Regions from separate parts of the Aureimonas mangrovi genome, predicted to be linked through region 2. Evidence: predicted binding sites of a transcription regulator. Region 2 holds the regulator's gene; the other holds the start of a gene.
What was found. The regulator PhoB, encoded in region 2, activates phosphate uptake and scavenging genes when phosphate is short. The targets are predictions, from matches to a motif close to TGTCATNNANCTGTCAT.
Positions count from the first base shown of each region.

Region 1 (4,634 bases), 1.1 Mb from region 2:
CCGACACCTTCGCCGGGCCGCCCGAAAAGCGCCCCGCGACGGAGGTTGCCGCGTCGATGAAGAGCTGGCCGAGGCCCATGCGCGTGGCGAGAACGCCGAACAGCACGAAGTGGAAGACGTAGGTCGCCACGACGCCGACCGGCAGGCCGTAGATGCCCTGGCTGGTGAGGTAGAGATGGTTGACGAGGCTCGTCCACGACGCGCCCGGATGAACGAGAACGCCCGGCGCGTATCGCCCGAACAGGCCGTAGGCCATGATGAGGATGGCGATGACCGGCAGCGGCCAGCCCATCGACCGCCGCGTCGCCTCCAGAAGCACGACGATGAGAAGCGTGCCCATGACGACGTCGACGGGCAGCGGGTTGCCGACGCGGAAGGCGAGGTCGGCGAAGATGTACGGGACGTAGAGCGTCGAGACGAAGGCTGCGGCCATCAGCGCCCAGTCGTAGAGGGGAATGCCCGCCGGGCGCCAGAGGGAGGGCACGTACAGCTTGTCGTCGCCGCGCTTTCCCGAGAAGACAAGGAAGATGAGGCCGAGGACGAAGGCCATGTGGACGCCGCGATGCGTGACCTCGCGCAGGAGCCCGAAGCCGGCGGTGTAGTAGTGGAAGAGCGACAGCGAGAAGAGCGCGATCGCCGCGATCCAGGCCGCCGTCGGCCCGAGCGGGCGGAAGCGGACTTCCGAATCGAACTTCTCTTCCAGTTCGCGTGCCTTGGCCTCGTCGAACGCGACTTCCTGTCCCGCCATCGCCCTGCCGCCTCTTCTATCGTGCCATCGAAAAGGCGGGCCGGCTCGCGCCGCGCCCGCCTCCCCTTCGTTCGTGTCGAAGCTTACTGCGGCATCGCCGCTTCGGGGATCTCGAGCCCGGCTTCCTCGTAGTAGCGCGCGGCGCCCGGATGCAGGGGAACGCCGACACCGTCGAGCGCGTGTTCGAGGACGATTTCCTTGCCCTTGGCATGACCGGCGTCGAGAAGCGCGCGGGTGCTGTCGTTCCACACGGCCTTGGTGATCTCGTAGACGAGGTCTTCCGACTGGTCGGCGCTCGTCACCCACTGCGCGCCGACGGCCAGTGTCTGCACATCCGCGTCGACGCCTTCATAAGTGCCGGCCGGAACGGTATTGGCGGAGAAGAAGCCGTATTCCTGCGTGATGCCGTCGGCCTCCGGGCCGGAGATCGGGACCAGCGTGATGTCGAAGCCGGTCGCCAGTTCGGCGATCGCGCCGGCTGGGAAGCCGCCCACGAAGAAGAAGGCGTCCATGTTCCCGTCGCGCATCAGGTCGGCCGCCTGGTTGGGCTTGAGGTATTCGGGCTCGACGTCCTCTTCCGACAGACCGTAGGCGGCCAGGATCAGCCGCGCATCGACGAGTGTTCCCGAGCCCGGCTCGTCCATCGAGACCTTCTTGCCGGCGAGATCGGCAACGCTCTGGATGCCGGCATCCGCCCGGGCGACGAGATGGATGCTCTCGGGGTAGAGATTGGCGATGGTGCGCAGGGTCTCGACGGGCGGCTGCCCTTCGAACACGCCAGTGCCGGTGTAGGCCCAGTAGGCGACGTCCGACTGCGAGAAGCCCGATTCCAGCGTCGCGCCCTTGATGCCGTTGATATTGGCGACCGATCCGTTCGAGGCGACGGCGGTGGCGATCAGCCCCGGAACGCCGCAGGAGCCGCCGTCGTCGCAGGCGCGCGAGCCGGGAGGGCTGGAGATGGCGTTGGCCAGAAGGCCGCCGATCGGGAAATAGGTTCCGGCCGTGCCGCCGGTCGCGATGCGGAAGAAGTTCATCTCCTGCGCGCTCGCCGCGCCGGACGCCAGAGCCGCCCCGGCCATCACCGCCGCGACCAACGCCGCCACTGCCCGTCTCGCCATCCCCGTTTCCTTTCGTCTGGATCGCATCCGCCTGACATTACGGCGAAAAAGCGGCAGGCGGCAAGGCTTCGCGTCGGGCTCCACCACAGGAATGTCACCACCCTGTCAAACGCTCTTCATCGAAGCGGGATGTCTTCCGCCAGCACGTTCCCTGCGGAGACCACCGACGATGAAGACCAAGCTGGCTGCCGCCACGGCCCTTTCCACTGCCCTCCTCATCGGTGCGGCCTTCGCCCAGGACGGGGCGCGGGACAGCGCATCGGAGGCCGAAGGCCAAGCCTTCACCGCCACGCTCGCCGGCCAGGCGATCCTGCCGGCCGACACCACTGTCGCCGCGCCCGACGATGCCCCCGAGCATCTGCGCCAGGCCGGCAAGTTCTCGACGCCCGACCGCCGCCGCACCACGGAACTCGGCGCGGCGCAGGGCCGCGACGGCGTGCGTCCCACCGGCTTCGGCCTGCCGGTGGACGGCCAGAGCGTGCAGGGCTTCTCGGGCATCAAGGCGATGGCAGACGGCACTTTCTGGAGCCTGTCCGACAACGGCTTCGGCAACAAGCTGAACTCCTCGGACGCCGCCCTGATGCTCCATCGCATGTCCTTCGATTGGGAGAGCGGCGAGGCCGAGCGGCAGGAGACGATCTTCCTCTCCGATCCGAACAGGATCACACCCTTCCCGATCGTCCTGGAAGGCTCCGAGACGCGCTACCTGACGGGCTCGGACTTCGACGTCGAATCCATCCAGCCCGTCGCGGACGGCTTCTGGATCGGCGAGGAATTCGGGCCTTATCTTCTGAAGTTCGACACGCAGGGGCAGCTTCTCGCCGCCTTCGAGACGCATGTCGGCGAGACGCTCGTACGCTCGCCCGATCATCCGGCCCTGACCGTGCCGGCCAATCCGACGGCCGCGATGCCCGATTTCAACCTCAAGCGTTCGGGCGGCTTCGAGGGCCTCGCGCTCTCGCCGGACGGCGCGCATCTCTACGCCATGCTCGAGGGGCCGATCTACACGGACGGCGCGGTCGAAACGGTCGAGGACGGCCGGACGGGCCTGCGCGTCATCGAGTTCGACGTCGCCGGACAGGAGTGGACGGGCCGATCCTGGCTTTACCCGCTGGCCGAAGGCGGCGAGGCGATCGGCGACTTCAACATGCTGGACGCAACCACCGCCCTCGTCATCGAGCGTGACAACGGCGCGGGTCGGCCGGCTCAGGCCTGCGAGGGCGAACCGGCGGAGGACTGCTTCGCGACGCCTGCCCTCTTCAAGCGCGTCTACAAGATCGAGATGAGCGACGAGAACGTCGGCGAAGCGGTCCGCAAGATCGGCTATATCGACCTCATGGAGATCGCCGACCCGGAAGGTCTCGCCCGGCAGGGCGGGGAGGACGGCCGTTACGACATGCCCTTCGTGACGATCGAGAACGTCGACCGCGTCGACGAGGACCATATCATCGTCGGCAACGACAACAACTTCCCCTTCTCGGCCGGCCGCGCGCTCGACCGGGCGGACGACAACGAGTTCGTGCTCCTGGAAGTCGGCGACTTCCTGCGGGCGGAGTAACGCGATGCGACGGAGCCCGGGGGCGATGGCGGACGGCGATACGCTCGCCTTCTTCCGCGACTGGATGCGCGACCCCTTGCGGGTCGCCTCCGTCGTGCCCTCCGGCGAAGGTCTGGCGCGCGAGATCACGCGCCAGATCGGCCCACAGACAGGCCCCGTTCTGGAACTGGGGCCGGGCACCGGCGTCTTCACCCGCGCGCTTCTGGCGCGGGGCGTCGCCGAAAGCGACCTCACGCTCGTCGAACTCGGAGAGGATTTCGCGGCGCGCCTCGCCCTTCGCCACCCGCAGGCCCGCATCCTGCGGCTCGACGCCTCGCGGCTCTCGCGCGATGAGGCCCCGCGCCTGCACGGGGCGACGGTGAGCGGCCTGCCGGTGCTTTCTATGAACCCGCGCGCGGTGATGCGCATCCTCTCGGGCGCCTTCGCGCTGATGCACGAAGGCGGCGCCTTCTATCAGTTCACCTATGCCTGGCGTTGCCCGATCGCCCCGGCGATCCTCGAACGGCTGGGCCTCGAGGCGAAGGCGACCGGCCACACGATGCGCAATCTGCCGCCCGCGCAGGTCTATCGGATCAGCCGCATCGGCGCTTAACGCACGAGCCCTTCCTCCATGAGGTAGCGCGCGGAGGCCGGGATGTCGGCCAAGTCGTCCAGCTCCAGGAGAAGGCGCGGCATCGTTTGCAAACGAGCGAGCGCGGCGAAAACCGCGTGCCAGTCGACGCTTCCTCGCCCGATCCGCCAATGCCTGTCGGCATGGCCGTCGGCATCCTGCAGATGGACGTGGGCGAGCCGTTCACCGGCCCGCGCGACGTAGAAATCGACCGGCGGACCGCCCGTCGAGCGATGCGCATAATGGGCGTGGCCGGTGTCGAGCGAGACAGCCACCGCCGCCGTGCCGAAGCTCTCGGCCAACGTGCAGCGGATGTCCGGGTCCTTGTCCTCGATATTCTCGATGACGAGCGTGCAGCCGATGTCCTCGGCGCGCTGAACGATCGGACGCAGCGTCTCGTGGACGAGTTCCACGACGCGCGCGCCCGCGCCCGGCCGCGCGTCGAGATTGTTGTGATCCCAGGTCGTGTAGGGGCTGTGGATCACCATCTGCGTGGCGCCGAGCGCCGCGCACACCGCCAGACCCTGCTCCAGGCGCCGCGTAACGAGGGCGCGGACCTCACGGTCGCGCGCTGCCAGCGGCAGGCCGTAAAACGGCCCG
Region 1 covers NZ_CP059692.1:432,020-436,653, reverse strand. The annotation lists gene H1343_RS02010 (TRAP transporter permease) at 1-748, opposite strand, end outside; gene H1343_RS02005 (TAXI family TRAP transporter solute-binding subunit) at 832-1,866, opposite strand; gene H1343_RS02000 (esterase-like activity of phytase family protein) at 2,036-3,424, shown strand; gene H1343_RS01995 (class I SAM-dependent methyltransferase) at 3,429-4,016, shown strand; gene H1343_RS01990 (sugar phosphate isomerase/epimerase family protein) at 4,013-4,634, opposite strand, start outside.
Region 1: the regulator PhoB is predicted to act here: its motif matches at 1,959-1,975, upstream of H1343_RS02000 (esterase-like activity of phytase family protein).

Region 2 (4,634 bases):
GTGGCGAGACAGGCGCCGATCGGGAAGCCGCCGCCCAGGCCCTTGGCCGAGGCGAGGAGATCGGGCGTCACGCCGGCGCCCTGATAGGCGTAGAAGTGCCCGGTGCGGCCGAGGCCCGACTGCACCTCGTCGAAGATCAGGAGCAGGCCGTTCTCGTCGCACAGGTCGCGCAGCGCTTGCAGGAAGCCCGGCGGCGGCACGCGCACGCCGCCCTCGCCCTGGATCGGCTCGATCAGGATCGCGGCGGTCTGCGGGCCGATCGCCGCCTTCACGGCGGCGAGGTCTCCGAACGGCACTTGGTCGAAGCCCTCGACCTTGGGCCCGAAGCCCTCAAGGTATTTCTTCTGGCCACCTGCGGCGACGGTCGCCAACGTGCGGCCGTGGAAGGCGCCTTCGAAAGTAACGATGCGATAGCGCTCGGGCTCGCCCCCCACGAAATGGTAGCGCCGCGCGGCCTTGATCGCGCATTCCAGCGCCTCGGCGCCCGAATTGGTGAAGAACACACGATCGGCGAAGGTCGCCTCGCACAGCCGCGAGGCCAGACGCGCCTGGCCCGGAATCTCGTAGAGGTTCGAGACGTGCCAGAGCTTGGTGGCCTGCGTGGTCAGCGCTTCGACGAGATGCGGATGCGCATGGCCGAGCGCGTTCACCGCGATGCCGGCGGCAAAATCCATGAAGCGGCGCCCATCGTCCGCGATCAGCCACACGCCTTCGCCTCGCTCGAAGCGAAGGTCCGCGCGAGCGTAGGTTGCGAACAGCGGCGAGTGGGCTTCTTGGGGGGCGGCCATGAGACTACTTCACGGGTTAAGCTTGAAGAAAATGCGGACGAAGACTTCCTGAAACGAAGCAAGCCTGCCGTGGGCAGGCTTTGCGTCGGTTGCGGCGGGCATTTGAACACGCGTGCTATACCATGTCGAAAGGCCGCCTTGTCAACGAACGACGCCTGAGCCCCGGGCGCTCTGCACGCGAGCGCAGTCCGTGCGGCAAGCTGGGGATAACCGCAAATCGATTCGAGGCGCCCCGGCGCGACTCTTGTCAGCGAGTCACCCGATATATAGTTTGGGGACGTACCAGATTTCGTGCGGCAAGCATCAGCAGTCACATAGATATGGTGGATCATCCGGCGGGCCTCGGCCCGTGGACTGTAAACGGATTCCGATGATCCGCCCTGTCCGAAACGAGGAGCTTACTAAAATGAGCTGGACGGACGAACGTATCGACCTTCTCAAGAAGCGCTGGGCCGATGGTCACAGCGCCAGCCAGATCGCGGGCGAGCTCGGCGGCGTCACCCGAAATGCGGTGATCGGCAAGGTCCATCGCCTGAAGCTCGAAAGCCGGATCAAGACCGCGCCCGTCACCGAGCCCGTAGCCACGGTGAAGGCCAAGCCCGCAACGGCGGAGCCCGTACGCCCGGCCGAGACGGCCGCCCCGCGCCTCGTCGTTGCCTCGCAGGCCGGCATTTCGCGCCAGCCGACGGCGCGCGCCATCGGCGCCACCGCATTGAAGATGGAGGAAGAGGTCGATCTCGTCGCAGAGCGCGGTCTCGTCACCGAGCAGCAGCAGAGCGCGGAGATCGTGCCGATCTCGCGCAACCTCACGCTGGTGCAACTCTCCGAGCGCACCTGCAAATGGCCACTCGGCGATCCGCTCTCGCCCGATTTCCGCTTCTGCGGCAACCATTCAGGCGACGCCTCGCCCTACTGCCAGTATCATGCCCGGATCGCCTTCCAGCCGGTGTCCGAGCGCCGCCGGGTTCGCTGATCGATGAGCGACAAGCTTCCGGCCGATGCCGCCATGCCCGATCGCCTGTCGATCGACCCCGACAGCCCGTTCCACGACGAAGCCCTGCTCGCGCGGGGCGTCGGCATCCGCTTCAACGGGGCGGAGAAAACCAATGTCGAGGAGTATTGCGTCAGCGAGGGCTGGGTGCGCGTGGCGGCCGGCAAGACGCTGGACCGCAAGGGCAAGCCGCTGACGATTAAGCTGAAGGGCACCGTCGAGCCCTATCCGAAGGGCGACGGCGAGTAAGGCTGGGCCCCGTCGTTGAGGGGCATGAAAAGGGCGCCGATCCGAAGATCGGCGCCCTTTTTCGTACTCGATTTCTCGCACCCGATGGAACGATGACCGCCGGCCGCGTCCAGGAACGGCGACAGCCCCTCAGGAGGCGCGGCCCGTGAAGGTTTCATCGAAAGCGTAGCCCGAACCGCGCACGGTGCGGATCGGGTCGATACGCTGGCCCCGGTTCAGCGTGCGGCGAAGGCGACCGACATGCACGTCAACCGTGCGCTCGTCGACATAGACACCCTGCCCCCAAACTCCGTCCAGGAGCTGCTCGCGCGAGAAAACGCGGCCGGGGGCCTGCATCAGGAATTCCAGGAGCTTGAACTCCGTCGGTCCGAGCTTCACCTCGCGGCCCGATCGGCGCACGCGGCGCGTCTCGCGGTCGAGCTCGATATCGCCCGCCGCAAGGCGCGCTGCGATCCGTTCAGGCTTCGTCCGGCGCAGCATGGCCCGCACGCGCGCCATCAGCTCGGGCGTCGAGAACGGCTTGACGATGTAGTCGTCCGCACCGACCGAGAGGCCGCGCACGCGCTCGCTCTCCTCGCCGCGCGCCGTCAGCATGATGATCGGCAGCATCGCCGTCTCCTCGCGCTGCCGCAACCGCCGACACAGCTCGACGCCGGAAAGGCCGGGCAGCATCCAGTCGAGAAGCAGAAGATCGGGCTGCGCCTCCCGCAGCCTGATGTCAGCCTCGTCGCCGCGCGCGATCACCTCGACGTCGTAGCCCTCGGCTTCGAGATTGTAACGCAGGAGGATACCGAGAGCCTCTTCGTCTTCGACCACCGCGACACGGGGTGCCATCGCCATCACTCCAGCCTCCTGGTCAGCCCCGGCGCGTCATCGAGCCGGGGGCCCTCGCCTCAGACGCTCGCCTGCGCGGTGCCGATCGTGTGGGTTCGATCGTCCTTGGGGCGATCGAGATCCATCTGCTGACCCGTCTTGATGTAGTAGATCGTCTCCGCGATGTTGGTCGCGTGGTCGCCGATCCGCTCAATGTTCTTGGCCGAAAAGAGAAGATGCGTGCAAGCGGTGATGTTGCGCGGATCCTCCATCATGTAGGTCAAGAGTTCCCGGAAGATCGACGTGTACATCGCGTCGATTTCCTCGTCGCGCATGCGCACGGCCTCTGCTCGGGCCTCATCGCGCACCGCATAGGCATCGAGCACGTCCTTGAGCTGCTCGAGCGCGAGCTCCGAAAGATGTTCGATGCCGCGCACGAGCTTGACCGGCTGGTTGTGCTCCGCGATCGAAATCACGCGCTTGGCGATGTTCTTGCCGAGATCACCGATGCGTTCGAGGTCGTTGGAGATGCGGATGGCGCCCACGATCTCGCGCAGGTCCTGCGCCATCGGCTGGCGCTTGGCGATCGTCATGATCGCGTGCTCATCGAGGTCGCGCTGGGCGGCGTCGAGGACCTTGTCCTCGGCCACGACGGAGCGGGCAAGGACCGCGTCGCTGCGGGTGAGCGACTCGACGGCGCGCGCGACGATGCGCTCGGCCTGCCCGCCCATCGACGAGATGTCGCTGAGGATGGACTTGAGCTCGGCATCGTAGGACGAGACGATATGTTCGGCCATGAGGTTCTCCCGCCCCGCCGCCGGGGCATGTTGCGTCAGCCGAAGCGGCCGGTGATGTAGTCGCGCGTGCGCTTGTCGTCCGGGTTCTGGAACATCTTCTCCGTCGGCCCGACCTCGACGACGCGGCCGAGATGGAACATGGCCGTCGCCTGGCTCACGCGCGCCGCCTGCTGCATGGAGTGGGTGACGATGACGATCGTGTAGTTGCGCTTCAACTCGTCGATCAGCGCTTCGACGGTGGCCGTCGCAATCGGGTCGAGCGCCGAACAAGGCTCGTCCATCAGGATGACCTCGGGCGAAACCGCGATGGCGCGCGCGATGCACAGGCGCTGCTGCTGACCACCCGACAGGCCGGTGCCCGGCTCATTCAGGCGGTCCTTCACCTCTTCGAAGAGGCCCGCGCGCTTGAGGCTCGTGACGACGATCTCCTCCAGCTCGCTCTTGTTGGCGGCGAGGCCGTGGATACGCGGACCGTAGGCCACGTTGTCGAAGATCGACTTCGGGAACGGGTTCGGCTTCTGGAACACCATGCCGACGCGGGCGCGCAGTTCCACGACGTCGAGATCCGGCGCGTAGATGTCCTCGCCATCAAGGGTGATGTCGCCCTCGACGCGCGCCGATTCCACCGTGTCGTTCATCCGGTTGAGACAGCGCAGGAAGGTCGACTTGCCGCAGCCGGACGGCCCGATGAGGGCCGTGACGCGGCGCTCGGCGACGTCGAGATCGACATCGAAGAGGGCCTGCTTGGCGCCGTAGAAGACGTTGACCTTCCGGCCGCGCATCTTGACCGGCGAATTGTCCGGCGCGACCGAAGCGGGGGTCTGCACATGCGTCTCGATGACGGGTTGGCTCTGGCTCATGATCGGTCCCTTTACCAGCGGCGTTCGAAGCGGCGGCGCAGCAAGACGGCGGCGATGTTCATCACCGCGAGGAAGAGAAGTAGGACGATGATCGCACCGGAGGTGCGTTCCACGAAGGCGCGGTCAGCCTCGTTCG
Region 2 covers NZ_CP059692.1:2,795,444-2,800,077, forward strand. The annotation lists gene H1343_RS13490 (aspartate aminotransferase family protein) at 1-788, opposite strand, end outside; gene H1343_RS13495 (GcrA family cell cycle regulator) at 1,195-1,761, shown strand; gene H1343_RS13500 (DUF3297 family protein) at 1,765-2,028, shown strand; gene phoB (phosphate regulon transcriptional regulator PhoB) at 2,158-2,862, opposite strand; gene phoU (phosphate signaling complex protein PhoU) at 2,922-3,638, opposite strand; gene pstB (phosphate ABC transporter ATP-binding protein PstB) at 3,674-4,420, opposite strand; gene pstA (phosphate ABC transporter permease PstA) at 4,510-4,634, opposite strand, start outside.